Regions from separate parts of the Streptomyces sp. NPDC001851 genome, predicted to be linked through region 2. Evidence: riboswitches for the same ligand, from Rfam matches in the RefSeq annotation. Region 2 holds a riboswitch; the other holds the start of a gene.
The links. A riboswitch is a leader RNA that binds a small molecule or an ion and turns the genes downstream of it on or off. The one in region 2 is predicted to bind ZMP and ZTP.

Region 1: linked by a shared signal. The riboswitch ahead of ABT171_RS23595 (bifunctional 5,10-methylenetetrahydrofolate dehydrogenase/5,10-methenyltetrahydrofolate cyclohydrolase) and the one ahead of ABT171_RS02410 (glycine hydroxymethyltransferase) in region 2 are both predicted to bind ZMP and ZTP.

What each region holds. Positions count from the first base shown of each region.
Region 1 covers NZ_JBEOYR010000015.1:220,205-235,388, reverse strand. Annotated here, with positions in the region: gene ABT171_RS23640 (cellulase family glycosylhydrolase) at 1-783, shown strand, start outside; gene ABT171_RS23635 (YncE family protein) at 850-2,106, opposite strand; gene ABT171_RS23630 (TetR/AcrR family transcriptional regulator) at 2,259-2,921, shown strand; gene ABT171_RS23625 (alcohol dehydrogenase) at 3,075-4,100, shown strand; gene ABT171_RS23620 (glycosyltransferase) at 4,177-5,406, opposite strand; gene ABT171_RS23615 (hypothetical protein) at 5,651-6,079, shown strand; gene ABT171_RS23610 (hypothetical protein) at 6,295-6,660, shown strand; partial or broken gene ABT171_RS23605 (RNA polymerase sigma factor) at 6,758-7,264, shown strand; gene ABT171_RS23600 (CU044_5270 family protein) at 7,740-8,729, shown strand; gene ABT171_RS23595 (bifunctional 5,10-methylenetetrahydrofolate dehydrogenase/5,10-methenyltetrahydrofolate cyclohydrolase) at 8,747-9,598, opposite strand; ZMP/ZTP riboswitch at 9,623-9,703, opposite strand; gene ABT171_RS23590 (nuclear transport factor 2 family protein) at 9,941-10,306, opposite strand; gene ABT171_RS23585 (acyltransferase domain-containing protein) at 10,462-11,247, opposite strand; gene ABT171_RS23580 (S-(hydroxymethyl)mycothiol dehydrogenase) at 11,500-12,588, shown strand; gene ABT171_RS23575 (MBL fold metallo-hydrolase) at 12,588-13,217, shown strand; gene ABT171_RS23570 (L,D-transpeptidase family protein) at 13,720-14,415, shown strand; gene ABT171_RS23565 (hypothetical protein) at 14,511-14,696, shown strand; gene ABT171_RS23560 (S1 family peptidase) at 14,783-15,184, opposite strand, start outside.
Region 2 covers NZ_JBEOYR010000001.1:507,794-522,977, forward strand. Annotated here, with positions in the region: gene trpS (tryptophan--tRNA ligase) at 1-801, opposite strand, end outside; gene ABT171_RS02410 (glycine hydroxymethyltransferase) at 923-2,374, opposite strand; ZMP/ZTP riboswitch at 2,407-2,495, opposite strand; gene rocD (ornithine--oxo-acid transaminase) at 2,587-3,804, shown strand; gene ABT171_RS02420 (glutathionylspermidine synthase family protein) at 3,811-4,995, opposite strand; gene ABT171_RS02425 (hypothetical protein) at 5,033-5,383, opposite strand; gene ABT171_RS02430 (DMT family transporter) at 5,503-6,330, shown strand; gene ABT171_RS02435 (hypothetical protein) at 6,441-6,968, shown strand; gene pdxR (MocR-like pyridoxine biosynthesis transcription factor PdxR) at 6,973-8,367, opposite strand; gene ABT171_RS02445 (carboxymuconolactone decarboxylase family protein) at 8,415-8,924, shown strand; gene ABT171_RS02450 (carboxymuconolactone decarboxylase family protein) at 8,921-9,364, shown strand; gene ABT171_RS02455 (isocitrate lyase/PEP mutase family protein) at 9,361-10,083, shown strand; gene ABT171_RS02460 (ABC transporter substrate-binding protein) at 10,089-11,054, opposite strand; gene ABT171_RS02465 (ABC transporter permease) at 11,056-13,014, opposite strand; gene ABT171_RS02470 (quaternary amine ABC transporter ATP-binding protein) at 13,014-14,222, opposite strand; gene ABT171_RS02475 (GMC family oxidoreductase) at 14,222-15,184, opposite strand, start outside.

The DNA.
Region 1 (15,184 bases), on a different contig from region 2:
GCCGCCGTGGTCAGCGAGTTCGGCCACCCGCTGTCCGGCACGGTGTCCGACAAGGCGCCGACCGTGCTCAAGGCCATGTACCAGGCCCTCGACTCCCGTCTGCCGGGCGCGCGTTGGTGGAGCGACCCGGCGGCCTCCGGCCCGGTGCTCTCCGGCACCCAGTGGCAGTGGGACCTGTACAACGGCCGGCATCACGAGCTGATGAACGGCAACCCCGACAAGGTGCTCGCCTCCGGCGACGCCTGGAACGACGAGGACCTGTCCGCCGTACGGCTGGACGACTCGGGCAACGCCGCCCCGCGCCAGGACGCCCGGCTGCTGGACCGCCTCTACCCGGGCGCCACGGCCGGTACGGCCCTCGCCTTCACCTACGAGGACCGCTCCCGCGACGGCTCGACGACCCTCACCTGGAACCCGGTGCCGAGTTCCCTGCCGAACGTTTCCCGATTGGTGGGCTCCGGCCAGTACGGGCTGCTGGTCTGGCGCTCCGGCGACGGCACCGCGCCCACCGAGCTGCACCTGCCGGCGTCCTTCCCCACCGCGTCCACCACCGTCGTCTCCGACCTGGGCACGGTCTGTGCCCCGCCCGCCTACGGCCCCTCCACTCCGGTCGCCGTCGCTCCCGAGCCGGGCGGCACGGGCAGTCGCCGCCTGCTGCTCACCGACCAGGACTCCGGTGTCCGGCACTTCGCGCTGGTGACCAACGGGGCCACGGCGCCCTCGGCGGACCTGCTGGCCGCGGCCCGGTCCGAGCTGGCCGCGTGGGCGGCGGCGCACTTCTGAACAGGGCACCGCACGAACCGTACGGCCCCCGGGAGGAGTGGGGTCGCCCCGGAGGCCGCACGGCGCTCAACTCCCCGCTGACCCAGGCCAGTTGGCCTGGACGTGCCCCAGCCGGACGCGCTGCGGATGGTCGCCCACCGGGACGGACAGCACCTTCTGCCCGGTGGCGAAGTCGATGGCCGTGAGCCGGTCGGCGCCGGCCTCGGAGATGACGCAGTCCTTGCCGTCGCCGCTCACGGTCGCCCAGTACGGCGTCGACGCGGTGATGAGGGGGCCGACGTCGAAGGACGCCCGGTCGACCACGGTCGCGTAGTCGTCCATCGTCCCCGCGACACACAGCTTGGTGCCCTCGGGGTTCATCGAGATGCCGTGGTGGCGGGAGTCCAGCAGCCAGGTGGCGCGGTCCGGGTTCGTCGCCGGGTTCTCCGGCAGCGTCTTCACCCGGGTGATCCGGTCCGTGGCGACGTCGTACTCCAGGAAGCCGTTGAAGAAGGACACCTGGAAGTACAGCTTGGACCAGTCGGGCGTGAAGGCGGCGGGCCGGACCGCGTCGGAGAAGTCCCGCAGCCCGACGGCGTCCAGCCGCTGCCGCATGTCGATGGTTCTGACCTGCTTGAACGTGGCCGCGTCGACGACGGTGATGTGCCGGTCGCCCTTGGTCCAGTCCCAGCCCGGGGCGTCGAGGGAGGTGGTCACCTCCCCGATGGACATGTTCCAGATGTACCTGCCGCCGTTGGTGAAGAAGTTCTCGTGCGGCTTGTCGCCGGTGCCGAACTCGCCCAGTTCCCTGCCCGACTCGATGTCCAGCACCTGCACCTTGTCCGCGGTCGAGGCCGAGACCGCGACCCGGGTGCCGTCGGGTGAGACCGCCATGTGGTCGGCACGGTAACCGGCCACCGGGAAACGCCAGTTGACCTTGTCGGTGGCCAGGTCGATGGAGACGACGTCGGCGAAGCTGGGCCGGGAGACGACCACGGACTTTCCGTCGGGCGTGGAGTACATGTCGTCCACGTACTGGTCGTGTCCCTCACCGACCTCGTTGCGGACGGCCGTGTAGTAGATCCACTTGACCGGGTCGGCGTTGATCTCCGCCAGCCGCTCGGCCTTGTCCGGGACGACGTCGATCCGGCCGATCTTCGCGAAGTCGCCGGAGGAGCGGATGACGTCGGCGGTGCCGTCCCAGTTGTTGCCGACGAACAGCACCTCGCGCAGCCCGTCGGCGCCGCCGCCCGCGGCGGAGGCGGCGGAGGCGGCGGGGCCGGCGACGGTCAGGGCGAGGGCGGCGGCCACGCAGCACAGGTGCCTGGTTCTGGAGGCAGGCATGACTGCTCTCTTTCCTCGGGGGGTGTCGGGGAATCTGAACACGGGCGCGTTCACAGTGAACTTACTGAAAAGTAAGGATCGAACGGTCTGCCGGACAAGATGTGTGCACGACAAGATTGGAGAAGTGGGGCCAGCGGATGGAGGGGGAACACGTGACGGGCAGGCTCAGGGCGCCGACGCGCCGCTACGGCGGCCGGTCCGCCGAGGAACGACAGGCCGAGCGGCGTCGCCGCTTCCTGGACGCGGGCCTGGAACTGTTCGGCGGCAGCCCGGGCTACCGGGGCACGACGATCGCCGCGCTGAGCCACGCCGCCGGCCTGTCCACCCGCCAGTTCTACGAGGAGTTCCGCACCCTGGAGGACGTCCTCGCCGCGCTGCACCTGGAGGTCAACGGCTGGGCGGAACAGGCGGTGCGGAACGCCCTCGCCACGGCGGACGGGCTGCCGCTGGCCGACCGGGCCGCCGTGCTCTTCCGCGCCTACGCCCGCGACGTCACCTCCGACCCGCGCCGCGTCCGCATCGCCTTCATGGAGATCGTCGGCGTCAGCCCGCGCCTGGAGGAGCAGCGCCTGGCCCGCCGGGCCCGCTGGATCGACCTGATCCGCGCCGAGGCGGACGCTGCCGTGCGGCGCGGGGAGGCGGCACCCCGCGACTACCGGCTCGCGGCGACCGCCTTCATCGGCAGTGTCAACGGCCTGCTGCACGACTGGAGCGCGGGCTGGGTGGACGCCACGCTGGACGAGGTGGTGGACGAGCTGGTGCGGCTGCTGCTCGGCATGCTCCGGCCGGACGGCTGGCGTCCCGCGACCGGCTGACCGGGCGGCCTGCCGAGCCCGGCGGTGGAGGTCAGGGCGGTTCCGGGCGGCTCGGCGCGCGCGACGGGCCGGGAGCTGGTCTGCTGGTGCGGGAGCGTGGTACCCGGTTCCGGACATCCGGCCGACGCACGCCGACACGTACGGGAGAACCAGATGAGTACCTATCGAGTCGCACAGGTCACGGCCGCGGGCGGTCCGTTCGAGCTGGTCGAGCGGGAGGTGTCCGAGCCCGGTCCCGGTCAGGTGCGGATCGCCGTGGAGGCCTGCGGCGTCTGCCACAGCGACGCGTTCTTCGTGAACGGCGGTCTGCCGGGCGTGACCTTCCCCGTGGTTCCCGGGCACGAGATCGCCGGGCGCGTGGAGGCGCTCGGCGAGGGCACGCAGGAGAAGGGCTGGCAGGCCGGCGACCGGGTGGCGGTCGGCTGGTTCGGCGGCAGCTGCGGTCACTGCACGCCCTGCCGCCGGGGCGACTTCGTCGTGTGCCCGAACCTGAAGGTGCCCGGCTGGGCCTACGACGGCGGCTTCGGTGAGAAGGTGCTCGCGCCGGTCGACGCGCTGGCCCGGATACCCGACGCGCTGGCGGCGAGCGACGCCGGACCCATGGCCTGCGCGGGCGTGACCGTCTTCAACGGGCTGCGGCGCAGCTCCGCCCGCTCCGGCGACCGGGTGGCGGTGCTCGGACTCGGCGGCCTGGGACACCTCGGGGTGCAGTACGCGGTGGCGCTGGGCTTCGAGACCGTGGGGATCGCCCGGGGGCCGGAGAAGGCCGACTTCGCCAAGCAGCTGGGCGCCCACCACTACGTCGACAGCACCTCCGGCACCCCGGTCGCCGAGGCCCTGCAGTCCCTCGGCGGCGCGCACGTCGTGCTGGCCACCGCGGGGAACTCCGAGGCCATCACGGCCACCGTGGACGGCCTGGCGCCGCGCGGCGAGCTGGTGGTCATCGGAGCGGACACCGAGCCGATGGGCATCAACCCGGCCCAGCTGCTCATGGCCGGCCGGGTCGTGCGCGGCCACCCGTCCGGCACCTCGCAGGACGTCGAGGAGACCATGGCCTTCAGCGCCCTGCACGGAATCCGCCCGATGACCGAGACGGTCCTACTGGACGACGCGAACGAGGCCTACCAGAAGATGCTCGCCGGCAGGGCCCGCTTCCGCATGGTGCTGACCTACGGCTGAGTCCGCACGGGGTCGACGGTCTCCTCGCGCTGGGCGACACGCACAAGCGGGTCACGGAGCCGGCCCGGCCGGTGCGTCAGTCGCCGAGCCGGTCCAGGGCCGCCAGTACCGGGGCGGCGCCGTCCTCCTCGCGGATGCGGGCGCCCAGCGAGCGCGCCCGCTCCCGGTACGCCGGCTCACGGGTGGCGCGTACCAGGGCGGAGGCCAGGGCGTCCACGGTGATCCGGCGCAACGGTACGACGTCCGGGGCGACCCCCAGGGCGACCAGCCGGGCGGACCAGAACCCGGCGTCGAACTGCACCGGAACCGGCACGGCCGGCACGCCCGCGCGCAGCCCCGCCGCCGTCGTCCCCGCACCCGCGTGATGGACCACGGCGGCCATCCGCGGGAAGAGCGGCGCGTGCGGCACGTCGCCGATGGTCAGCATGTCGTCGCCGTCCGCCGCGAGCCCGCCCCAGCCGCGCTGGATCACCCCGCGCAGCCCGGCCCGCCGCAGCGCGGCGACCACCTGGGCACTGAGCCGCCCGGCGTCCGGCACGGTGGCGCTGCCCAGGCCGACGAAGACCGGGGCCGGGCCGGCGTCGATGAACTCCCGGAGCCGGTCGGGCAGCTGCGCCTGTGTGTCGTACGGCCACCAGTAGCCGCTCACCGTCAGGCCCGGCCGCCAGTCCCGGGGCCGGGGTACCACCAGCGGGCTGAAGCCGTGGTGCACCGGCCAGTGCCGCCGCTCCCGGGCCCGCAGTGCCGCACCGGCGCGCAGCGGCGGCAGCCCGAGCCGGTCGCGCACCCGGGGTACGGTCGCAGCGAAGATCTGCTCCACGGCGAGGTTCACCCCGTGTCCGGCGAGCCGGTTCGCCGTCCCTCCCCACTGGCCGCCACCGAGCACGGCGGGCGCGAACTCCTGCGTGGGCGCGTGGGGCTGGAGATAGACGCCCATGCTCGGCACGCGCAGTCCCTCGGCGATCGTGTGCCCGAGCGGGGCCAGTGAGGAGGACAGCAACATCGCGTCGGCGTCCCGGGCCGCCGAGAGCAGGTCCTCGGTCATCTGCCCGACCACCCGCCGAGCCAGGTCCACCACCCGCAGCAGCTTCCCGGCGCCGCTGGCACTGCGGTGCAGGCCCCGGCCGCGCGGGGACTCCAACTCCGCCCGCGGATCGACCGGCAGCGGGCGGAACCGTACGCCCGAGCCCGCCGCCAGCGGTTCGAAGCGTTCGTGGGTGACCAGGGTGACCTCGTGTCCGGCCTGGACCAGCCGATGGCCCAGCCCGGTGTAGGGGGCGACATCGCCATGGGATCCCGCCGTCATGATCGCAACGCGCACGACGGCCAGTATGGCCGCATTCCGCCCCGCGCGGGACCCAACGCACCAGCTGACACGGCGGGTTCACATGTTTCCGGCCATTGCGTGAAGTCCCTTCCGCACGCGTAGTCACCGGGGGGTGCGCCGCAGCGACCCGGGCAGACGCTGCTCTCGCTATGAGGGCCGTGCCATGCGCGCGAGGATGGAGACAGGTAGCCCCATACCGACTCAGAGGAGAGGAGGAGACGGGATGGCGACCGCAGCTCAGACCGTGCTCGAACCCGCCGAGCGGGTGCGGGCCCAGAAGAAGCAGTCCCAAGCCGCTCTGACGACGATGGAGCCCGCCGCGCGGGTGCGGGCGCAAAGGGGGCTGTACAAGACCCCGACCGGGCGAGTGTCGACGGTGCGTGCGCGAGCCCAGCAGGAGCAGTCGGAGGAGACGCATCCTGACGGCGCGGGCATCCACCTGCACACCCGCACCTTCCACCCCCCGATCACGATCCCGTACCCGAGCGTGGAGAAACTGCCCGTCGGCCTGGAGACCCTGCCCGCGAGGGACCTGGTCTTCTACGGCGGCCTGGGAGCGCTTGCGGTGGCGGGCGCTCTTGAGTGGCCTGTCGCTCTGGCCATCGGCGGAGCCACCTGGCTGGTGCGCGGCAGGCGAAAGGAAGGGCGCTGACAGCGAATCGGCGCAGATCACTGGTGCTCAGAGCCCGTCCGGCCTCGGCCGGACGGGCTCTGGCCGGTTCGGGTGCTGCATTGGCATCACCTACGTCACCGGGTCGGGGGACTGCGCCACCGGCTGCCGGGCGGGACACCCGGGTCGGTGTGACTATCACACCAGGTGACAGGAGAACTCCCCACCGTCACCGCAACCGGTAGGAGGACCCATCGATGAACCTTGCTCTGCGGCGCCTGCTCGGCGCCACCGCGGCCGTGGCCACGGGCGCCACGGCCCTGCTGGGCACGGGTGTCGGCGCCGCCGGCGCCGCCGACGGTGCGCACTGTGCCCGCGCCGAACGGCTCATATGGATCGACGACCCCAGCCGCAACGTGACCGGCCACGGCTGCAGCATGCCGGAGGGCAAGCGCCGCTGGTACACCGTCGAGATCGACACCCTCGTACAGCCCCACCACAATTCGGAGTCTCTGAACGAGAAGGCGGATCGGACCGAGACCCTGCATGACAGAACCATCAGATGCCTGGGCTACACCTCCAGCAACGACACGGTGAACTGGTTCGGCTGCATACCCGACTGACACACCCGCCGGCGGTTCGTGGCAACGACGCTGAACGTGCACGTCCATCACGGAAGAAGGGTGTGACGATCGGGGCGGTGCCGGACACGAACGGAACATGAGCAACGACGAGATCTTCGCCGCTGCCTATCGCGAGCACTACTGGGCGGTCAGCCGCTATGTCGCGCGGCGACTGCCCGGTCGGGCCGACGAGGTGGAGGAAGTGGTGGCGGAGGTGTTCACGGTGGCCTGGCGACGGCGGCGCGACCTGCCGGACGCGCCGCTGCCCTGGTTGTACGGGGTGGCCCGCAACTGCCTGGCGAACGCGGTACGCGGCTACGGCCGCAGGCGACGGCTGGTGGACCGACTGGGCCACGACGAGGCCGCGCACGGCCGGCACCTCGCGGACAGCCCGGACGCCGAACCGCCGGGCGCCTGGGTGCACGAGGCCCTGGACCGGCTCTCCCCGGCCGACCAGGAGATACTGCGCCTCGCGGCCTGGGAGGAACTCGACGCCGGGCAGATCGGGGTCGCGCTGGGCTGCGGCAGACGCGCGGCGGCGATGCGCCTGCACCGCGCCCGCCGCCGGCTGCGCACCGAGATCGACCGCATGCGCCCCACGGCGCCGCCGACCGGCACACCACCCGAGCACGGCTCGCATCCCAGAGCGCCGCAGGGCGTGTCGTCCCCCGGGCACCGGTCGCCTCCCGACGCACCGGCGAGCGGGCCGCCGCCCGGGCACCGCACGCCTCCTGCCGGGCCGGCGCCCCTGGCGCCCCACGACGAACGGCCGGACTCCGGAGCGCCGGACGACGAGTCACTCCCCGCGCGGCCCACGCCTCCGGAGGTGCCGGCGGACCCGTCAAGCCCTGTCCGCCGCGCGCTCGCCGGGCGGCCGGCAGATGTGTCGCTCCCCGCTCGGCCCACGTCTCCCGGGATGCCGGCAGACGCGTCACCGCCCGTGCACCGCACGCCTCCAGAGGCGTCGGTGACCGCCTCACCGGACGGGCGCAGGACCGGCGACGGCGGTCCCGGACGGCGATCGTCGCGTGCCGATTCCGCTGCCCCCGTCGGCGTACCCCTGCGCAAGGACCCCCGCCATGCCTGACGAACTCGACCTCCTCCGCCGCGCCAACCCGGTGCCGGCCCACGCCCCGCACTTCGGCGACGGCCCCCTGGATCACCGTGCCGAGCGGCGGCTGGAGCTGCTGCTGGGCGAGGACGCTCGCCGGGGTTCCCGGCCCCGGCCCCCGCGCGCCCGCCTGCTGTGGGGCCTCGCCGCCACCGCCGTCGTCCTGGCCACCACCCTCACCGCGCTGCTCGGCGGCCCGGGCGGTCAGCCCGCCGTCGCCGCGCCCCGTCCGCTGGCCGTCCGGGCCCACTCCACCGCCGTACCGCTCGACCGGATGGCCCAACAGGCCGCCGCGGCCGCCGCCGACGGTGCGCCCGGCCTGCGCAAGGGCACCCATGTGCAGTCCTGGAGCCTCGGCATGAGCGACGGCAAGCCGCCCGTGACACTCCCGGAGGAGACCGTGGTGCGCTGGAACGCGGACGACAGCCACACCGAGGTCGTCGTGGCGACCGATCCGCGCCACCCGGGCCGCCCGGTCCTCACCGACGCGGGCGACGCACCGCGCCTGGTGGAGGACGGCCATGTGCTGCGCCGGACCACCTACCCGCCGAGCTGGAGCGACGCCCCGCCCGAGGCGCGCCCCCCGCACGACCCGGCGGCCCTGCGGTCCTACCTCGCCGAGGCGGTCCACCCCGGCACCGGGTCCCTGACCCCATCGGAACTCCTGGACGGGGTCAGGGAGTTGCTGGACCACTGGACGCTCGGCTCCCGCGAGTCGGCCGCGCTGGTCCGGGTCCTCGCGGACGCCAAGGGCCTGCGGCCCGTCGGACAGGTGACGGACCGGCTGGGGCGCCCGGGGCAGGCGTACGCCTACGACGGGCCCGGTGCCCGGCGCATGCTGGTCCTGGATCCGCGCACCGGCGCGGTCCTCGGCCTGGAGGCCACCTTCAGCGAGGACGACGCACGGTACGGCGTGCGGGCCGGGGACGTGATGGAGTACAGCGCCTGGCTGCGCTGACCCCCCGTACGCCGGCCTCAGGCGACGCCGAGCTGCCGGGCGGCGGCCCCGACGGTCTGTTCCAGCAGCGTGGCGATCGTCATGGGACCGACACCGCCCGGCACCGGCGTGATCAGCGAGGCCCGTTCCACGGCGGATGCGAAGTCGACGTCGCCGACGTTCCCCGGGTTGTAGCCGGCGTCGATCACCACGGCGCCCGGCTTGATGTCCTGCCCGCGGATCAGCCGCGGCCGGCCCACCGCGGCGACCACGATGTCCGCCTCCCGCACGGCCGCCGACAGGTCCCGGGTGCGCGAGTGGCAGTACGTCACGGTCGCGTCCCGGGCCAGGAGCAGCATGCCCACCGGCTTGCCGAGGATCGCGCTGCGGCCCACGACCACGGCACGCTTCCCGGCGGGATCGACGCCGTACTCGTCCAGCAGCCGCAGGATGCCGCCGGGCGTGCAGGACACGAAGCCCGGCAGTCCGAAGCTCATCGTGGCGAACGAGGCGAAGGTGACGCCGTCGACGTCCTTCTCCGGAGCGATCGCCTCGAACGCCGCCCGCTCGTCGATGTGGTCGCCGGCCGGGTGCTGGAGCAGGATGCCGTGCACGGCCGGGTCGGCCGACAACTCCCGCAGCCTGCCGACGAGTTCGCCGGTGGTCGTGGTGGCGGGCAGGGCCACGTGCCGGGACTCGATACCGGCCTTGCGGCAGCGGTTCTGCTTCATGCGGACGTAGGTCACGGACGCCGGGTCCTCGCCGACGAGCACGGTCGCGAGACAGGGCGCGGAACCGGTCCGTGCGGTGAGGTCGGCGGCCTTCTTCGCGGTCTCCTCGACGACACGGCGGGCCAGGGCGGTGCCGTCCATGAGACGGGCCTGGGTCATGTGCACACTCCTGAGCTGGATCGAGTCTCTCGCCCAGGCGCGCGGCAGCCACCACGGACCGCTCCCCGGTGGTACTCCACCTCAGCGCCAGTCACGGCCCGGGTACAGGGTAGCCGAGCACCCGCACGCCAGCGGGCCTCTGGCAGTGCGGTCGCCGGGGGCCGACCGCGCGGGTCCGGCTCACCCGGGCCGTGCCGGCCGGGAAAGAGCGCCGTACACCGGCTGACCTGCTGCGGAAGCCGGTCCTGGCCGTCGCGGGCGCCGAGAAGGCCCAGGTCAGCCGGGAGGTGACCTGGGCCCTGGCGAATCGCCTCGCGGCGCCCGTCATGCCGGTGTGTGCGCCTACTCGTCCCAGGCCTGGATGAGCAACTGGCTGGCAATCTTGCCGTCACGCAAGGTGACCATCGACTCGGCGAGGACCCGCGTCCCGTCCCCGTACTGGCAGGACTCGGTGAACGCGGCGTGGTCGCCCTGCACCACGCACTGGTCCAGCTTGTGCGTCATGTCGCGGCTGTAGATGTCGTCCAGCAACTCGGCGATCTGACCCCGGCCGCGCAGCACGGTGGGGTGGCTGGGCTGGTGGTTGTGGTCGACGATGCGGATCTCCGCGTCGTCGGCGTAGAGCGACAGAAGGTTGTTGCCGGTGTTCCCTTCTATGCCCCGGCGCAGTGCCTCGGTGTCGAAGGCGGAACCTGTCGCGGTGCCCATGGTGACCTCCTTCGGGCGCCCGCGGCCCGGCGGGGCGCGGACCACGCGGACCCCCACCCTTCGAGGCTCCTCCGGCCCGGCGGTCACGGCAAGCGCGGCGTACGCCTCCGCCGTACCGCCGCGGCCCGCGCGGGCCGGTGCGCGGCCCCGCCCCGTCACCGCCCCTGCACGCCGGTGCCCGGCCCCGACCGCAGCAGCGCCCAGTCCCGGGACAGCACGAAGGCCGCGGCCGTACCGTCCGTGAGGCATCCCGTGAGGCAGTCCGGGAGCAGGCGGGTGAGCTGGTCCGCGGCGCCCAGTTCCACCCAGGTGCGGACCCCGTCGCGGTGCAGCAGGCCGACGGCCTCCGCGAAGCGCAGCGGCGCGCGCCGCACCCAGAACTCCGGGTCGGCGGTCTCGGCACCCACCGGCCGGGCCGTGACGTCGCAGACCAGGGGGAGGCGCGGCACACGCGGGTGGAGCGTGGCCAGCGTACGGGCGTAGGCGGCGAGGACGCCGTCCGGCCAGGCGGAGCGAGGCCCTTGCGCCGGCAGGCCGCCCAGCAGGCGGGCCAGGGTGCCGACCGCGTGGCAGGCCTCAGCCAGCGAGAACACACCCGCGGCGTACGCGGCGGCCATCCGGCCGGACGCGTGCCCGAACACCACGTCCGGGCGGACGCCCCAGCTGCGCAGCAGCCGGTACTGCGCCGCGTGGAGCGCGAAGACCGCCGGCCCCGCGAACGACTCCCGGTCCAGCAGTGCGGCCGTACGCGTGCCGTCGGCCGCGGACATCACGCATTCCAGCGGGAGTTCGAGATACGGATCGAGGCGCGCGCAGATCTCGTCGAGGGCGTCGGCGAACACCGGGAAGGCGTCGCGGAGTTCACGCAGCGTACCGGGCCGCGGGGCGGCGCCGGCCGAGAACAGGAAGGCGGTACGTCCAGTGCGGCCGTCGAGGGGCATGCCCCCATTGAGGCACGCCCGGTCCGGTGCACACACCAGGCAAAGTCCCGCAGCCTGCAAAAAGATTGCCATCATAGAATGACGTTATTCAGTCAAATTCTTACGGAATTGGGAACCGTTCTCGCAGAGTGAGGACCAGGCCGGTTCGCCCGGCGGCCGGAAAGATCCACGATCACCGCCGTGGTCCGTCCCGCCACCGATCCGGCGCGCGTAGGGTCGGCGGGGAAGGCAACCGAGGAAGGGGTTCAGACCATGGCGCAGGAAGTGCGCGGCGTGATCGCACCGGGTAAGGACGAGCCCGTACGGGTCGAGACGATCGTGGTGCCGGATCCGGGACCCGGCGAGGCCGTGGTGCGCGTGCAGGCCTGCGGAGTCTGCCATACCGACCTGCACTACAAGCAGGGCGGCATCTCGGACGACTTCCCCTTCCTGCTCGGCCACGAGGCCGCCGGTGTCGTGGAGTCGGTCGGCGAGGGCGTGACCGACGTGGCGCCCGGTGATTTCGTCATCCTCAACTGGCGTGCGGTGTGCGGGAATTGCCGGGCGTGTCTGCGTGGCCGTCCCTGGTACTGCTTCAACACCCACAACGCCCGGCAGAAGATGACCCTCGCCGCCACCGGGCAGGAGCTCTCCCCGGCCCTCGGCATCGGCGCGTTCGCCGAGAAGACCCTCGTCGCCGCCGGCCAGTGCACCAAGGTCGACCCGGCCGTCTCGCCGGCGGTCGCCGGCCTGCTGGGCTGCGGCGTGATGGCCGGCATCGGCGCGGCGATCAACACGGGCGGCGTCGGCAGGGGCGACTCCGTCGCGGTCATCGGGTGCGGCGGCGTCGGCGGCGCGGCCGTCGCCGGATCGCACCTCGCCGGTGCGGCGCGGATCATCGCCGTGGACATCGACGACCGCAAGCTGGACAAGGCCCGCACCCTGGGCGCCACGCACACCGTCAACTCCGGGGAGACCGACCCGGTCGAGGCGATCCGCGAGCTGACCGGCGGCTTCGGCGCCGACGTCGTCATCGAGGCCGTCGGCCGCCCGGAGACGTACAAGCAGGCCTTCTACGCCCGCGACCTCGCCGGCACGGTCGTCCTCGTCGGCGTCCCCACCCCCGAGATGAAGCTCGAACTGCCCCTGCTCGACGTCTTCGGCCGCGGCGGCGCCCTGAAGTCCAGCTGGTACGGCGACTGCCTGCCCTCCCGTGACTTCCCCCTGCTGATCGACCTGCACCTGCAGGGCCGGCTGCCGCTCGACGCGTTCGTCACCGAGACCATCCAGCTGGACGAGGTGGAGAAGGCGTTCGAGCGGATGCACCACGGCGACGTGCTGCGTTCGGTGGTGGTGCTCTGATGACCGTACGCATCGAACGCCTCGTCACCGCCGGGCAGTTCAGCCTCGACGGCGGAACCTGGGACGTCGAGAACAACGTGTGGATCGTCGGCGACGAACGGGAGGTGATCGTCATCGACGCCGCCCATGACGCCGAGGCCATCGCCCGCGCCGTCGACGACCGGCGCCTGATCGCCATCGTGTGCACGCACGCCCACAACGACCACGTCAACGCGGCACCGGCACTCGCCGACCTCACCGGCGCCACCATCTGGCTGCACCCCGACGACCTGCCGCTGTGGAAGCAGACCCACCCCGACCGCGACCCCGACCGGCACCTCCTGGACGGCCAGGTCATCGAGGCGGCCGGCGCCGACCTGACCGTGCTGCACACCCCCGGCCACGCCCCCGGCGCCGTCTGCCTGTACGACCCCGGGCTCGGCGCCGTCTTCACCGGCGACACGCTCTTCCAGGGCGGCCCCGGCGCCACCGGGCGCTCCTACTCCCATTTCCCGACGATCATCGACTCCATCCGGAGCCGGCTCCTCACCCTGCCCCCGGAGACCAAGGTCCTCACCGGGCACGGGGACGCCACCACCATCGGCGCCGAGGCACCTCACCTGGAGGAATGGATCCGGCGCGGACACTGAGAACGCGCCGGCAGCCCCGACAGCGGATCTCCGGCTTCCCCGCGACCGCTCAATACCAGGTGGCACTGGTCGCGGGGCACCCCGGGGCGCCGGACGCGGCATCGCCGTCGGGCTGGGCGCGGCCTGGAGGCGCGCGGCCCGGGCGGCGCAGCAGAAGCGGCAACGCGAAGTGGCTGGTGACGGCGTACAGGCAGCCGGAGGAGTCGGTCCGGTCCCGAGGTCGTGCCCCCGGACCGGGGTGTCCCACTCGAAGACCGCGTGCCACGCCAGGGCCACCCGACCGCGGGCACGGGGATCGGCCACGCGCAGGGTGGCGAGACCCGGCCGGGCGCCGAGCCCAGGCCGGACGGCTGCGCGGTGACGAAGTTCACCGTTTCGTCACAGGCTGACCGGAAGTACAACCCCCACAGCCCCGCGCAGGTCTAGGAGTCCGACATTGCGGGAATCGCGCAGGGAGGCACCCGGGGCAGGCCCTGGGCGACAAGGGGAGAAGAAGATGCACATGGGGGACGTACGCAGACGAGGTGTCGTCGCGCTCGGCGTCACGGGACTGGTGGCGCCGCTCACGCTGGCGCTCACCGCGGCACCGGCCCAGGCCGCGAGCTGCACCGCACAGGCGGGGCCGTACCAGAAGCAGGTGGAGAGGTTCCTCGGCCGGCCGGTCGACGGCAAGCAGTCCGCCGCCGACTGCACGGCCATCCAGGCCTTCCAGAACAGGCACGGCATCACGCCCGCCGCCGGCTACGCCGGACCGGTCACCTGGGGCGTGATGGACCTCATGACCAAGCAGAAGGCCGTCGGGAACAACCCCAACAAGGACGGCGCGTGCCCGGTGAACAGGGGCCGGATCGCCTGCGTGAACCTCACGCTCCAGCTCAGCTGGATCCAGGACGGCAAGAAGCTCGTCTACGGTCCCGTCCCCGTGCGTACCGGCCGCAAGGGCTACACCACCCGCACCGGCCTGAAGAAGATCTACTGGCGGGACATCGACCACGTCTCGACCGTCTACAACGTGCCGATGCCCTACAGCCAGTTCTTCGACGGCGGCCAGGCCTTCCACTCGGTCAACCTGAGCATGTGGAACCCGCCCGGCTCGCACGGCTGCGTCAACATGACCCCCAAGAACGCCAAGGCGTACTGGTCGCTGCTGAGGACGGGCGACGACGTCTTCGTCTACGGTCGCAAGCCGGGCACCTGAGCAGCCGGGCTTGACACATTGACGTGATGAGCAACACGGTCCCGTATGTCCGTATCGGGTGCGCTTGCTCACAGTGTCTTCACGCCGACCGGCATATGCTTCACAGCATGTCCACCACTGTTGAAGCCGCCCCCGAGCGATCGGCCGCGGAGGTCAACGAGGAGATCAGGGCCCTGTGGCGCCGGTCGGGCGGGACACTGACCACCGAGCAGCGCGCGCAGTACCAGCGCCTCGTGATGGAGTGGGCCGCCGCGACCCCGCGGTCGCACCGGGCCGCCTGACCGACCTCGCGCGGACCGCACCGGAATCCGACCAGGGCACCCGTGAGCCCACGGGTGCCCTTCGCACACCACCCCCGGGGCTTTCCTCAGCCCCAGGTCGCCGAGTAGTACCGCTGGTACGCCTTGCGGTCCTGCTCCGCCCGGATGTAGCGGGTGGCCACCAGGGCGATCAGACTGCCCGCGATCACCAGCAGCCCGGGACCGACGTTCCGGGTGTCCGTCAGCCGCGCCAGGAGCGTCTGCCCCGCCGTGCCCGTCACCGGTGCCGAGGAGCCCGGTGAGGCCGCGTTCGGCGCGACCGCGCCCTGTGCGGCCGAGGCGGACGGCGCGGGGGAGGAGGCGCCCTGCGGGGCGGCGCCGCCGGCGTTCTGCGCGGACACGATCAGCTTGACGTTCAGCGCCGCCATCGCCTTGGTCACCGGCTGGAAGAACGTCGTCCCGCCCGTCTTGCAGTCACCGCTGCCACCGGAGGTGACACCGAGCGCGAT
Region 2 (15,184 bases):
GTAGTCGCGCTCCAGCTCGGCGATCGACGTGCCGGTGAGGGTCGAGTAGATGGTGAGCAGGTTGCTGACGCCCGGCTTGTTCTCCGCGTCGTAGCGGATCACCGTGTCGGTGTCGGTGACGGCGCTCTTGACCTTCTTGGCCGTGGCCTTCGGCTCGTCGAGCAGGTTGATCAGGCCCTTCGGCGTGGACGCCGACTTGCTCATCTTGATCGACGGGTCCTGCAGGTCGTAGATCTTCGCCGTCTCCTTGAGGATGTACGGCGACGGGATCACGAAGGTGTCGCCGAAGCGGCCGTTGAAGCGCTCGGCCAGGTCACGGGTCAGCTCGATGTGCTGGCGCTGGTCCTCGCCGACCGGCACCTCGTTCGCCTGGTACAGCAGGATGTCGGCGACCTGCAGGACCGGGTACGTGAACAGGCCGACGGAGGCGCGGTCGGCGCCCTGCTTGGCGGACTTGTCCTTGAACTGGGTCATGCGGCTGGCCTCGCCGAAGCCGGTGAGGCAGTTCATGATCCAGGCGAGCTGGGCGTGCTCGGGGACGTGGCTCTGGACGAAGAGCGTGCAGCGGTCGGGGTCCAGGCCGGCCGCGAGGAGCTGGGCGGCGGCCAGGCGGGTGTTGGCGCGCAGTTCCTTCGGGTCCTGCGGGACCGTGATCGCGTGCAGGTCGACGACCATGTAGAACGCGTCGTGGGACTCCTGCAGGGCCACCCACTGGCGGACGGCTCCGAGGTAGTTGCCGAGGTGGAACGAGCCTGCCGTGGGCTGGATACCGGAGAGCACGCGAGGTCGGTCTGAAGCCATACCCCTCATTGTCGCAGAGAGCCCGGAGGGTTCTGTGCGAGGGGAACCGCGCACCGTGGTGGGCCGGCCGCGCCCACGCGGCGGAGCCGCATATCGAATACGGCCCCGCCCCCGGGTGTCTCTAGCCGAGGTCGATCTCGGGGTAGAGCGGGAAGGCCGCCACCAGGTCCGTCGCGCGCTGGGCGATCTCCTGCGACACCTTCTCGTCCAGGACGTGGGCGGCCTTCGACGGGGCGCCGGACTTGGTGGTGCCCGGCTCCGTCGTCGTCAGGACCCGGTCGATCAGGCCCGCCACCTCGTCCATCTCCGCCGTGCCCAGGCCGCGGGTCGTGAGCGCGGGGGTGCCGATGCGGATGCCGGAGGTGTACCACGCGCCGTTGGGGTCGGCCGGGATGGCGTTGCGGTTGGTGACGATGCCGGAGTCCAGCAGCGCCGCTTCGGCCTGCCGGCCGGTGAGGCCGTAGGAGGTGGTGACGTCGATCAGGTTGAGGTGGTTGTCCGTGCCGCCGGTGACCAGGGTCGCGCCCCGGCGCATCAGGCCCTCGGCCAGGGCGCGGGAGTTGTCGACGATGCGCTGGGCGTAGTCCTGGAAGGCGGGCTGCCGCGCCTCGGCGAGGGCGACGGCCTTGGCGGCCATGACGTGCGGCAGCGGGCCGCCGAGGACCATCGGGCAGCCGCGGTCGACCTGGTCCTTGAGGGAGTCGTCGCACAGCACCATGCCGCCGCGCGGGCCGCGCAGCGACTTGTGCGTGGTGGTGGTGACGATCTGGGCGTGCGGGACCGGGTCGAAGTCGCCGGTGAGGACCTTGCCGGCGACGAGGCCCGCGAAGTGCGCCATGTCGACCATCAGGGTGGCGCCGACCTCGTCGGCGATCTCGCGCATGATCCGGAAGTTCACCAGACGGGGGTACGCGGAGTAGCCGGCGACGATGATCAGCGGCTTGAACTCGCGGGCCTGGGCGCGCAGGGCCTCGTAGTCGATGAGGCCGGTGGCCGGGTCGGTGCCGTAGGAGCGCTGGTCGAACATCTTTCCTGAGATGTTCGGGCGGAAGCCGTGGGTGAGGTGGCCGCCCGCGTCCAGGGACATGCCGAGCATGCGCTGGTTGCCGAAGGCCTGGCGCAGCTCGGCCCAGTCGGCCTCGGTCAGGTCGTTGACCTGGCGGGCGCCGGCCTTCTCCAGGAAGGGGACCTCGACCCGGTCGGCGAGGACGGCCCAGAAGGCGACGAGGTTGGCGTCGATGCCGGAGTGCGGCTGGACGTAGGCGTGCCGGGCGCCGAAGAGCTCGCGGGCGTGCTCGGCGGCGAGGGCCTCGACGGTGTCGACGTTGCGGCAGCCGGCGTAGAAGCGGCGGCCGACGGTGCCCTCGGCGTACTTGTCGCTGAACCAGTTGCCCATCGCGAGGAGGGTGGCCGGGGAGGCGTAGTTCTCGGAGGCGATCAGCTTGAGCATCTCGCGCTGGTCGTGCACCTCCTGGCCGATGGCGTCGGCTACGCGCGGTTCGACGGCACGGATGACGTCGAGGGCGGCGCGGAAGGCGGTGGACTCGGTGGAGAGGGGCTGCTGCTCTGGCATGAGGACCTCCGGACGGCGTGCGTACAGCGTTCACGTTCGGCCCAGGCGCACGGCACACATCGGACTCGGGCCGCTCCCCGATGGTCCGTCCCATCCCAGCGCGCCAGTCACGGCCCGCTGATCAGCCTACCGGGCGGGACACCCGGCCAGGTTCCGACGTCCACCATGCGAGCGAGGGTAGGAAGGAGATCCCCTCGTCGCCGGGAGCCGCCGTGACCGCTGCTGAAGACCTCATCGCCGCCGCCGAAGCGCACTGTGCGCCCACGTACCGTCCGCTGCCGGTCGTCGTGGCCGCGGCGGACGGCGCCTGGATGACGGATGTGGAGGGGCGGCGGTACCTGGACTGGCTGGCCGGTTACTCGGCGCTGAACTTCGGGCACCGCAACCGGCGGCTGATCGAGGCGGCGAAGGCGCAGCTGGAGCGGGTGACGCTGACGTCCCGCGCCTTCCTGCACGACCGGTTCGCGGCGTTCTGCACGGAGCTGGCCGAGCTGTGCGGGATGGAGATGGTGCTGCCCGTGAACACCGGCGCGGAGGCGGTGGAGAGCGCGGTGAAGACGGCCCGGAAGTGGGGGTACCGGGTGAAGGGGGTGCCCGCGGAGATGGCGAAGATCGTCGTCGCGGGCGGCAACTTCCACGGGCGTACGACGACGATCATCAGCTTCTCCACGGACCCGCAGGCGCGGGCGGACTTCGGGCCGTACACGCCGGGGTTCGAGATCGTGCCGTACGGCGATCTGACGGCGATGCGCAAGGCGCTGACGGAGAACACCGTGGCGGTGCTGCTGGAGCCGGTCCAGGGCGAGAACGGCGTGATCGTGCCGCCGGCCGGCTATCTCCCCGCGGTCCGGGAGCTGACCCGCGAGCGGAACGTGCTCTTCGTCGCCGACGAGGTCCAGTCGGGCCTCGGCCGCACCGGGCGGACCTTCGCGTGCGAGCACGAGGGGGTGGTCCCGGACATGTATGTGCTGGGCAAGGCGCTGGGCGGCGGGATCCTGCCGGTGTCGGCGGTGGTGTCGAGCGCGGAGGTGCTCGGGGTGTTCCGGCCGGGCGAGCACGGGTCGACGTTCGGCGGCAATCCGCTGGCCTGCGCGGTGGCGCTGGAGGTGATCGCGATGCTGCGCACGGGCGAGTTCCAGGCGCGGGCGGCCGAGCTGGGGGCGCGGCTGCACGGTGAGCTGACGGCGCTGCTCGGCACGGGCGCGGTGACGGCGGTGCGGGGACGCGGGCTGTGGGCCGGGGTGGACATCGCCCGGGCGGCCGGCACCGGGCGGGAGGTGTCGGAGCGGCTGATGGACCGGGGCGTGCTGGTGAAGGACACCCACGGCGCCACCATCCGGATCGCACCGCCGCTGGTCATCTCCGAGGAGGACCTGGACTGGGGCCTCGCCCAGCTGCGGGCGGTGCTGGGGGTGCGGGGCCCCTTCTGACGGGCCCTAGAGGATCACGTGCGGCAGGAAACGCGCGTACTCGTCGGTGATCAGGCCGGAGGACTCGCGGATGCCGAGGCCGGCCGGTTCGTCCTGGACGACCCAGGCGCCGAGGACGACGTGGTTGCGGTCGAAGGCGGGCAGCGGGGCGAGCTGCTGGTAGCAGCAGGGCTCGTCGCGGAGTGCGGCCGGGGCGCCCGGCTGGTGCACGGTGACGCCCGCGCCCTCGCGGCCGAGCAGGGGCTTGGCGACGTAGCCCTTCCCGGCGGCGAGCTCACGGGGGCCGTCCAGGTAGGCGGGGAGGAGGTTGGGGTGGCCGGGGTACAGCTCCCAGAGGACGGCCAGCAGGGCCTTGTTGCTGAGCAGCATCTTCCAGGCGGGTTCGATCCACAGGGTGCTGCCGGTGCCGCCGCCGTTGTCGAGGGTGGCGAGGACGTGCCCGGCGAAGGCGTCGGTGGTGAGCCACTCCCACGGGTAGAGCTTGAAGATGCCGCGGATGAACCGGAGCTGGTTGTCGACGAAGCGGCCGGAGAGGGTGTCCCAGCCGATCTCCTCCATGGACAGCCAGTCGGTGTCGAGGCCGGCCTGTTCGGCGGTCTCCTTCAGATAGGCGACCGTCATCAGGTCCTCGCCGAGTTCGTCGGCGGAGGAGTGCGCGAAGTGCAGCGGACTGCCGGGCGGAAGCAGCGCGGCCTGCGTCCGCCAGGCCTCGACGAGGCGTTCGTGCAGGGAGTTCCACTGGTCGGCGCCGGGGAAGCGGTCCTCCATCCAGAACCACTGCGGCGAGGCGGCCTCCACCAGCGAGGTCGGGGTGTCGGCGTTGTACTCCAGCAGCTTGGCCGGGCCGGTGCCGTCGTAGCGGAGGTCGAACCGGCCGTAGACGGAGGGGAGTTCGGCGCGGCGGCGCCAGGCCTCGGTGACGGCGGCGGCCACGCCGGGGTCGGTGATGCCGAGGTCGGCGAGCCGGTCCTTCGCCACGATGTGCTCGGCGGCCGTGAGGCACATGCGGTGCAGTTCCCCGACCGTCTCCTCCAGCGCCTCGACCTCTTCCAGGGAGAAGACGTAGTAGGCGCTCTCGTCCCAGTAGGGGCGCAGGGAGCCGTCGGGGTGGCGGGTGAGGGGGTAGACGAGCCCCTGCTCCTCAACGGTCTGCTGCCAGCCGGGGCGTGGGGTGGTGGTACGGCGTTCCATACGGCGGTCTCCGGTCGCTGTCCGATCCGTTGCCCGGTCAGCCGCCGGAGCTGTGGTAGCCGCCGCCGAAGCCGCCGCGGTGGACTCCGGTGCCGCCGCTGGAGGAGCTGCCGGAGCCGGAGCCCCTGCGGGGCATGGTGAAGGAGCCGCCGTCCACCCAGGAACCCCGCTTGTCGCCGCCGTAGTACCAGGCGCCGTTCACGGACGCCTTGGTCGACTTGCAGTTCCGGTCTGAGACGATCTTGTACCCCTTGGCGAGGTTGTAGCTGCCGCGGTCGACACAGCGCTTGTCCGGTTCGGACGAGCAGGCGGTCAGGGCGGCGGCCAGCAGGCCCATGCCGCCGAGGACGACCGTGCCGGAGCGCAGCCGGCGGCGTGTGTTCTCCATCGTGGTGTCTCCCCCGTGGGCTCGTCGGACGATCGGTTCAGACTAGAGAACGGTAAGAGCGCGGACCCCGTTGGGTGTCCCGGTCGGCCCTCTCCTAGAGTCCCTTTGTGCTCTTTGGAATGGTGTGCGCCCTTGGCGCGGCGGTCTGCTTCGGTACCGCGACGGTGTTGCAGGCGGTGGCGGCGCGAGAAGCCGGTACGGGCGGGGGCGGCGAGGCGGCACTGCTCCTGCGGGCGCTGCGGCAGTGGCGGTACATCGCCGGGCTGGCACTGGACGGGCTCGGCTTCCTGTTCCAGATCGCCGCGCTGCGGTCCCTCCCGATCTACGCGGTCGGCGCGGCCCTGGCGGCGAGTCTGGCGGTGACCGCGGTGGTGGCGGCGCGCCTGCTGCGGGTGCGGCTGAGCGGCACCGAGTGGACCGCGGTGGCCGTGGTCTGCGCCGGGCTCGCGATGCTGGGGCTGGCGTCCGGGCCGGAGGGCGAGGAGGGCGGCTCGGACGCGTTGCGGTACGTGATGCTCGCCGTGGCGGTCGGGATGCTGCTGCTCTCCCTCGCGGCCGGGCGGCTGTCGGGGGCGAGCCGGGCCCTGGTGCTGGGGCTCGGGGCCGGGTTCGGGTTCGGGGTGGTGGAGGTGTCGGTCCGGCTGATCGACAGTCTGGCGCCGGCGGGTCTGCTGACCAACCCGGCGGCCTACGCGCTGGTGATCGGCGGAGGCGCCGCGTTCGTGCTGCTGACCTCCGCGCTGCAACGCGGATCGGTGACCGCGGCCACGGCCGGCCTGGTCATCGGCGAGACCATCGGCCCGGCGGCGGTGGGCGTGGTCTGGCTGGGGGACCGCACCCGGGACGGGCTGGCCTGGCTGGCGGTCCTGGGATTCCTGGTGGCCGTGGCGGGCGCGCTGGCGCTGGCGCGGTTCGGGGAGGCGCCGGTGGCGGCCGAGGAGGGCTGAGGCCGCCTCCCTGGTCTTCCGCTGCCCGCCGTGGCGCACGATCCCGTCAACCCGCCCCGCGCACAGGCGCGTTGCCACGCGCCGCACCCGCCGGTCGTAGGGTCACGGGCATGCGCCCCGTCGACGACCCCTCCTACCGGAACAACCCGCAGCTGAACGCCTGGCTGGACACCGCCCGCGCCGACTTCGCGGCCCTCGCCGAACGGACCGGTGGCCCGTGGGACTTCTCCGCCGCCTCACTCGCCCGCCTCGAACGCCTCGTCCTGGAGCGCCACGCCACCTGGGAAGAGCAGTACGACGACCGGCGGGGCCCGTTCCTGCGGGCGGTCGCCTGGTACCTGGGCGAGGTCCTCGTACGGCACCACGACGCGGTCTGGGTGTGGCCGCCCGGTACTCCCTGCCCCAGCCGGGAGCGGTCGTGCCCCGCCCTGACCTACCCGTACGACCGGCTCACCGAGCGGGAGGCCGAAGCCGTCGCCGCGTCGGAGGAGGAAGGCGAGTCTCTTCTTCCTGTCGTCGACCCGCACCAGATCGTCGGCGCCCTCCATCGGGCGGAGGGCTCCCGGCTGAGCGTCGCCCTGGAGCACTTCGAGGGATGGCGTGACGAGCTCGCGCCCTGGCTGCCGTCAGGCACCTGAACTCCTACGGCAGCACCCTGCACAACGCGTCCAGGGCCCCCGCCCACGTGCTGTCCGGCGGTGTCGCGTAGCCCACGACCAGTGCGTCCAGCGGCTCGGCGAGGGCCTGTGGGTGGCGGTGCGGGGACAGGCCGCGGAGGGCGAGGCCCTGCCAGGCCGCGGCCTGGATCACCGACTGTTCCATGCCGGCGGGCAGCCCCAGCACCGCGTGGAGGCCGGCGGCGATGCCGGTGACCGCCACCTCGGGCGCGCGGGCGGTCACGGACGCGGCGAGGGCGTCGCGGCGGCGCCGGTGGCGCAGCCGGGAGGAGCGGACGTGACGGTCGTACGCGCCGGAGGTGAGGAACTCGGCGAGGGTGAGCTGTTCGAGCGCGCCCACGGTGTCGACGCGGCCCTTGGCCGCGGCCGCCTCCTCCACGAGGGCCGGGGGCAGCACCGTCCAGCCCAGCCGCAGTCCGGGGGCCAGGGACTTGCTGGCGGTGCCGAAGTAGACCACACGGTCGGGGTCGAGGCCCTGGAGGGCGCCGACGGGCTGGCGGTCGTAGCGGAACTCGCCGTCGTAGTCGTCCTCCAGGATCACGGCGTCGGTGCGCCGCGCCCAGTCGATCACGGCGGCCCGCCGTTCGGGGTGCAGGGCCGTACCCATGGGGAACTGGTGGGCGGGGGTCAGCAGCACCGCGCCGGCGTCGTCCAGGACCCGGGTGTCCGTGCCGAGTTCGTCGTACGGGAGGGCGGGTGTGCTGAGGCCGGACTGCTGGAGCAGGCCCCAGTAGGCGTCGAGGCCGTACGACTCGACGGCCACCGTGCGCACCCCGCGGGCCGCGAGGACCGTGCCGATGATGCGCAGGGCGTGCGCGAAGCCGGAGGTGATCAGCACGGTCTCCGGGTCGGCGCGGACGCCGCGCACGCGCGCGAGGTACCCGGCGAGGGCGGTGCGCAGTTCGGGCCGGCCACGCGGGTCGCCGTAGCCGAGGGCGTGGTACGGGGCGGTGGCGAGGGCACGGCGGGCGGCCTTGAGCCACTCGGTGCGCGGGAAGGCGGCGAGGTCGGGGGCGCCGGGGAGCAGGCTGTACGCCGGACGGCCGGGTTCGGGGGGCCGGGGTCCCGCGCCCCTGCCGGCGGGCGGGGCCGCGGCCAGCTCCGCGACCCGGGTTCCGGAGCCCTGCCGGGCGGTGAGCCAGCCCTCCGCCACCAGGTCCGCGTAGGCCTCGGCGACGGTGTTGCGGGCGATGCCGAGGTCGGCGGCGAGGGACCGGGAGGAGGGCAGCCGGGTGCCGGCGGCGAGGCGGCCGGTGCGGACGGCGTCGCGCAGGGCGTCGGTCAGGCCCCGGCGCAGACCGCCCCCGCCGGTCGGTTCGAGATGCAGGTCGACGCCGAAAGTGGCCCAGGATTCCACCATGGAAATGGACCATACTCCTGGGCTGCCTCGCTCCTAGGGTCGAGGGCATGAGCACAGACACCAGCACCGGCGACACCGTCGAGTACGCGCCCGAACACACCCCCCGCATGCGCTGGGCCCAGCACGCCCCCGAGGTCTACAAGGCGATGATCCGGCTCGACGCGGCGGCCAGGCAGGGCCTGGACCCCAAGCTGTACGAACTGGTGAAGATCCGCGCCTCGCAGATCAACCACTGTGCGCTCTGCCTGGACATGCACACCAAGGACGCGCTGGCGGCCGGCGAGAGCGTCCAGCGGATCGTGCAGCTCAGCGCCTGGGAGGAGTCGAAGCACTTCTACACCGAGAAGGAACTGGCGGCGATCGAGCTGACCGAGGCGGTCACCGTGCTCACGGACGGTTTCGTGCCGGACGAGGTGTACGAGAACGCCGCCAAGCACTTCGAGGAGGCCGAGCTGGCGCAGCTGATCGCCGGGATCGCGGTGATCAACGCCTGGAACCGGTTCGGTGTGACCACCCGCGCGGTGCCCGGCCACTACCAGGCGGGGCAGCACCGGTGAGCCGTACCCAGCTGCTGGACCGCGAGGTCGGCCAGGCGATGTCCGCGCTCAGCGCGGCCGCGAAGAAGGGGCTCGGCGACCCGGTGCTCGCCGAGCTGGTCATGATCCGCGCCTCGCAGATCAACCACTGCGCCTTCTGCCTCGACATGCACGTGCGGATGGCCCGGAAGAACGGGGAGTCGGAGGACCGTGTCCAGCTCCTCAACGCCTGGGAGGAGACCGAGGGCCTCTACAGCGAGCGGGAGCGAGCCGCGCTGGCGCTGACCGAGGCGGTCACCGTGCTGACGGAGGGCTTTGTGCCGGACGAGGTGTACGAGCAGGCGGCCAGGCACTTCGACGAGGCCGGACTCGCCCATCTCATCGGCCTGATCAGCGTCATCAACGGCTGGAACCGGCTGATGGTCAGCCGCCGCACCGCACCGGGGGGTTACCGGCCATGAGCAAGGTGGACGTGTTCCGCGCGCTGCATCTGCGGCGCGCCCAGGGCGACCCGCTGGTCCTGCCCGGGCCCTGGGACGCGGCGAGCGCGCGCGTCTTCGCCGAGGCCGGGTTCCCGGCGCTGGCCACGCCGAGCGCGGGGGTCGCCGCCTCGCTCGGGTACGCGGACGGGGCGACTCCGGCCGACGAGATGTTCGCCGCGGTCGCCCGGATCACGCGGGCGGTGGACGTGCCGGTGTCCGCGGACGTCGAGGGCGGGTACGGGCTCGCGCCCAAGGAGCTGGTGGAGCGGCTGCTGGAGGCGGGCGCCGTCGGCTGCAACCTGGAGGACTCCGTGGACGGTGTCCTGAAGGATCCGCGCGAGCAGGCCGAGTTCCTCGCCGAGGTGCGTTCGGCCGCCGGGGACCGGCTGTTCCTCAACGCCCGCGTCGACACCTTCGTCCACGGGGACGGGGACCCCGAACGGGTCATCGAGCGGGCCGCGCTGTACGTGGCGGCGGGTGCCGACTGCGTCTACCCGATCCTCGCCCCGGCGGACACGCTGCCGCTGCTGCGGGCCGGGATCCAGGGCCCGCTGAACGCGCTCGCCCGCCTGGACGCGGACGGCCCCTCGCCCGCCGCGCTCGGCGGACTCGGGGCCACCCGGATCACGTTCGGACCGGGACTGCAGCGCAGGGCGGCCGCCGCGCTCACGGAGATCGCCGACGCCCTTGCCGAGTAAGGACGTCAGGGCAGCCACCGCTTCCACACGTCGGGGTGGCTGTCCACCCACTTCCCGGCGGCGTCCTGGGGCGACAGCTTCTGGTCGGCGATCATCAGGGAGACCTCGTTCTGGTACTCGGTCGTCCAGCTGAACTTCCTCAGGAAGGCCGCCGCCTTGCCGCCGGACTTCGCGAAGTCCGCGTTGAGGTACTTCTGCAGCGGGGTGTGCGGGTAGGCACAGGCGACCTTCGCCGCGTCCGCGTCGCAGCCGTCCTTGTACGGCGGGAGCTTCACCTCCGTCATGGGGACCTTCTTGAACAGCCACTGGGGTGCGTACCAGTAGGTCAGGAAGGGCTTCTTCTCCTTGGCGAACTGCTTCATCTGGGTGATCTGCGCCGCCTCGGAGCCGGCGAAGACGACCTGGTAGTCCAGCTTCAGGTTCTTGACCAGGGCCTTGTCGTTGGTGACGTACGACGGGGAGCCGTCCATCAGCTGGCCCTTGCCGCCGCTCTCCGCCGTACGGAAGAGGGAGGCGTACTTGTTGAGGTTCTTCCAGTCCGTGATGTCCGGGTGCTGCTTGGCGAGGTACGTCGGCACGAACCAGCCGATGTGACCGGTCACGCCGAGGTCTCCGCCCCGCGCGATGGTCTTCTTGTCCTCGACGTACCGCTTCTCCTGGTCCGGGTGGCCCCAGTCCTCCAGGATGGCGTCGACCCGGCCCTGGCTGAGCGCGTCCCAGGCGGGCACCTCGTCGACCTGCACGGTGTCGACGCGGTAGCCCAGCTTGTGCTCCAGGATGTACTGGGCGACGGCCACGTTGGACTGGGCCCCCACCCAGGACTGCACGGAGAGCGTGACCGTCTTCGATCCCCGGGCGTTGGCGAACGGGCTGGCCTGCTTGGTCATGTCGGCGGCGCCGCAGCCGGTGAGCAGCGACACGGTGGCCGCTCCGGCGGCGATCAGCGCCGTCCTGCGTTTCAGCTTCCTCATGTCACGCTCCCTTCCGCGCGCCGCGTTCCGCCGGCTGGGTCACCCGGTCGAGCATCAGCCCCAGGCAGACGATGGCGGCACCGGCCACCAGACCCGTCGCCAGGTCGCCCTGGGCCAGCCCGAACACCACGTTGTAGCCGAGCGCACCGCCGCCGACGAGGCCGCCGACGACGACCACGGCGAGGACGAGCACCACGCACTGGTTGACGGCGAGCAGCACGGCGCGCCGGGCCAGCGGCAACTGGACCTGCCGCAGCTGCTGGGCCCCGGTGGCCCCCAGCGAGCGTGCCGACTCCAGGGCGCCCGGGTCGACCTGGCGCAGCCCCTGGCTGATGATGCGCACGACGGCGGGCAGTGCGTAGATCACGGCGGCGGCGGCAGCGGGCGCACGGCCCACCCCGAACAGCGCCACGACCGGGATGAGGTAGACGAACTGCGGCATGGTCTGGCAGACGTCCAGCACCGGGCGCAGCAGCCGCTCGAACCGGGTGCTGCGGGCGGCGGCGACAGCCGTGGCGAAGCCGATGACCAGGGTGACGGCCACCGCGGCCAGCACCTGAGAGAGGGTGTCCAGGGACGGCGTCCACACCCCGAGCACGCCGATCGCCGCCATCGCCAGCACCGCGGTGAGGGCCGTGCGCCAGGTGCCGATCAGCCAGGCCGCCACGGCGACGATCAGGAGCAGCCCCCACCAGGGCAGCCCCTGCAGCCCGGCCCGGACGGGGTCCAGCACCCAGGTGGTGAAGCGGGCGGCCCAGTCGGCGGTGCCGCCGACGACGGGGACACCGCTGTAGAGGTGGTCGACCATCCAGTCCTTGACGGTGTTCACCGGCCCGGCGATGTCGGCGACCCAGGTGTCCGGCCATGCGAGCCGGTCCGAGAGGCGGCCGGCGAGCACCACGGCGGCCGTCACCGCGGCCGCCGTGGACCAGCCCGCCACGGGGCGCGCCGCGGTGCTCGTGGAGCCGGAGCCCAGCCGTTCGCCCACGGCCGCGGTCACCCGGTCGAGCGCGATGGCGAGCAGCACGATGGGGATGCCGGCCGCCAGCGCGGCGCCGACGTCGACGGAGGCCAGCGCCTGGTAGACACGGTCGCCCAGACCTCCGGCACCGATCATGGAGGCGATCACGACCATGGACAGCGCCATCATGATCGTCTGGTTGACGCCCAGCATGATCTCCTTGCGGGCGAGGGGCAGCCGGGCGGTCAGCAGCCGCTGCCGGAAGGTGGCACCGAACGACTCCACCGCCTCCATCACGCCGGCGTCCGCGGCCCGCACCCCGAGCGCCGTCAGCCGCGCCATGGGCGGGGCGGCGTAGATGACGGTGGCGAGCGCCGCGGCGGGTACGCCGATGCCGAAGACCAGGACGACGGGGAGCAGGTAGGCGAACGCGGGCAGCACCTGCATGGTGTCCAGGACCGGGCGCAGGGCGCGGTCGAGGCGGCCGGAGAGGCCGGCGGCGAGACCGAGGACGGCTCCTACGGCCACGGAGGCGAGGACGGCCACCACCATCAGCGCGAGGGTCTGCATGGTCGGGACCCACATACCGAGGGCGCCGCAGGCCAGCAGCGCGGCTACGGTGCCGGCGGCCAGGCGGACGCCGGCGACGCGCCAGGCGAGCAGGCCGGCGAAGGCGGTGACACCGGCCCAGCCCGCGGCGAGCAGGGTGAGGTAGACGGCGCGGACGGAGAGGACGACCGCGTTGCTGAGGTAGCCGAAGAAGTAGAGGAACAGCGGGTGGCTGTCGCGGTTGTCGATGATCCAGTTGCTGGCGTCGGCGAGCGGCTTGGAGAGGTCGACGGTCAGCTCGTGGGGCCAGGCCGCGCCGGGCCAGCGGGTGGCGGCCCAGGGGACGAGGACCGCGGCGAAGAGGGCGAGCAGGAGGAGTTTGCCCGCGGCTCGGCTCTTGAGGACGCGGGGTTTGCCGGTACGGGAGGTCGGGAAGCTGAGCGTCGCCATCAGACGGCCTCCGGGCTGGTGCGATCGCCCTCGGGACTGGTGCCGGTGCTCTCCGGGCTGGTGCGGGGGGCGGGTGGGGTCGCTTGCCCGCGCTCGCGGGGTGCCGTCGCGGCCACTGCGGCGGCGTCGGTGGCGGCCTCGGGTGGGGTGGTGACGCCGGCTACGACGTCCAGCAGCTGTTCGTGGTCCACGACGCCCAGGCACCTGCCCTCGTCCATCACCCGGGCGGGCTGCCCCGCCCGCGCCACCGCCTCGATGGCCTCGGCCACCGTGGCCTCGGGGCGGACCGCCGGGCCGGTGCCCGTCTCCGCCGCGGACGCGGGGCGCATGGCCGTACGGCAGGTCATCACCTGCTCGCGCGGCACGTCCCGGACGAACTCGCGGACGTAGTCGTCGGCCGGGGAGCCGACGATCTCCTCCGGGGTGCCGAGCTGGACCACTCGGCCGTCGCGCATCAGGGCGATGCGGTCGCCGAGTTTCAGGGCCTCGCTGAGGTCGTGGGTGATGAAGACCATCGTGCGGCCCTCCTCGCGGTGCAGGCGGGCCACCTCGTCCTGCATGTCGCGCCGGATGAGCGGGTCCAGTGCGCTGAACGGCTCGTCGAAGAGGAGGACCTCCGGGTCGACGGCCAGGGCGCGGGCCAGGCCCACGCGCTGGGCCTGGCCGCCCGACAGCTGGCCGGGGCGGCGGTGCTCCATGCCCTCCAGGCCGACCTTGGCGACGACCTCGGCGGCCCGCTCGCGCCGCTCGGCCTTGCCGACGCCCTGGATCTCCAGGCCGTAGGCCACGTTGTCGAGGACCGTGCGGTGCGGGAGCAGGCCGAAGTGCTGGAAGACCATGGCGGCCCGGTGCCGGCGCAGTTCGCGCAGGCGGCCCTTGTCCATCGCGCGGACGTCCTCGCCGTCGATGGCGATGGTGCCGGCGGTGGGTTCGATGAGGCGGGTCAGACAGCGGACCAGGGTGGACTTGCCGGAGCCGGACAGGCCCATGACCACGAAGACCTCGCCCTTGCGGACGTCGAAGGAGACGTCGCGCACCGCCGCCGTGCAGCCCGTGCGGGCGCGCAGGTCGGCGGGGTTCAGCGTGCTGAGCTCCGGGTCGGCGGGTATCCGCTCCGGCTTGGGGCCGAAGACCTTCCACAGGCCGGACACCGAGAAGACGGGCGCGGTCGTGGTGGGCGGCTTGCGGGTGGGAACCGTGAGCGCCATCAGGCGTCACCTCCGATCAGTTCGACGGCCTTCTCCCCGACCATGAGCACCCCGATCATCGGGTTCACGGCGGGCATGGTCGGGAACACGGACGCGTCGGCGATACGGATGCCGTCGAGACCGCGGATCCTCAACTCGGGGTCGACCACGGCGAGTTCGTCGTCCGGGGCACCCATCTTGCAGGTGCCGGCCGGGTGGTAGACGGTGTGCGCGACCTTGCGGGCGTACTCGCTCAGCTCCGCGTCGCCGAGGACCTCGGGGCCGGGGCAGACCTCGCGCTTGAGCCAGCCGGCGAGCGGCTCGGTCCGCGCGATCTCGCGGGCGATGCGGATGCCGTCGACGAGGGTCTGCCCGTCGTAGTCGTCCTCGTCGGTGAAGTACCGGAAGTCCAGGGCGGGCTTCACGGACGGGTCGGCGCTGGTCAGGTACAGCCGGCCGCGGCTCTTCGGCTTGGGGATGTTCGGGGTCATGGACACCCCGAACTCCGGCCGCTCGTAGCCCAGTCGCTCGGGGTTGTCCGTGAACGGGATCTGGTAGAAGTGGAACATCAGGTCCGGCCCCGGGCTTTCGGGGTCGCGGCGCACGAACAGGCCGGCGTCGGAGTCCATCGCGGAGTTCTCCGGGATCGGGCCGTGGGTCTCCCAGACGATGACCGACTCCGGGTGGTCGAGGAGGTTCTCGCCGACGCCCGGCAGGTCGTGGACGACCGGGATGCCGAGGGCTTCGAGGTCCTGGCGGGGGCCGATGCCCGAGTGCAGCAGCAGGCGCGGGGAGTCGACGGCGCCCGCGCACAGCACGACCTCGTTGCGGGCGCGGACCAGCAGTTCCTCGCCGTCCTTGGTGCGCACGTGGACGCCCTCGGCGCGGGTGCCGTTCAGCTCCAGCCGGTACGCCCAGGTCTCCAGCAGGACGGTCAGGTTGGGCCGCTCGTCCATCACCGGGTGCAGGTACGCCACCGACGC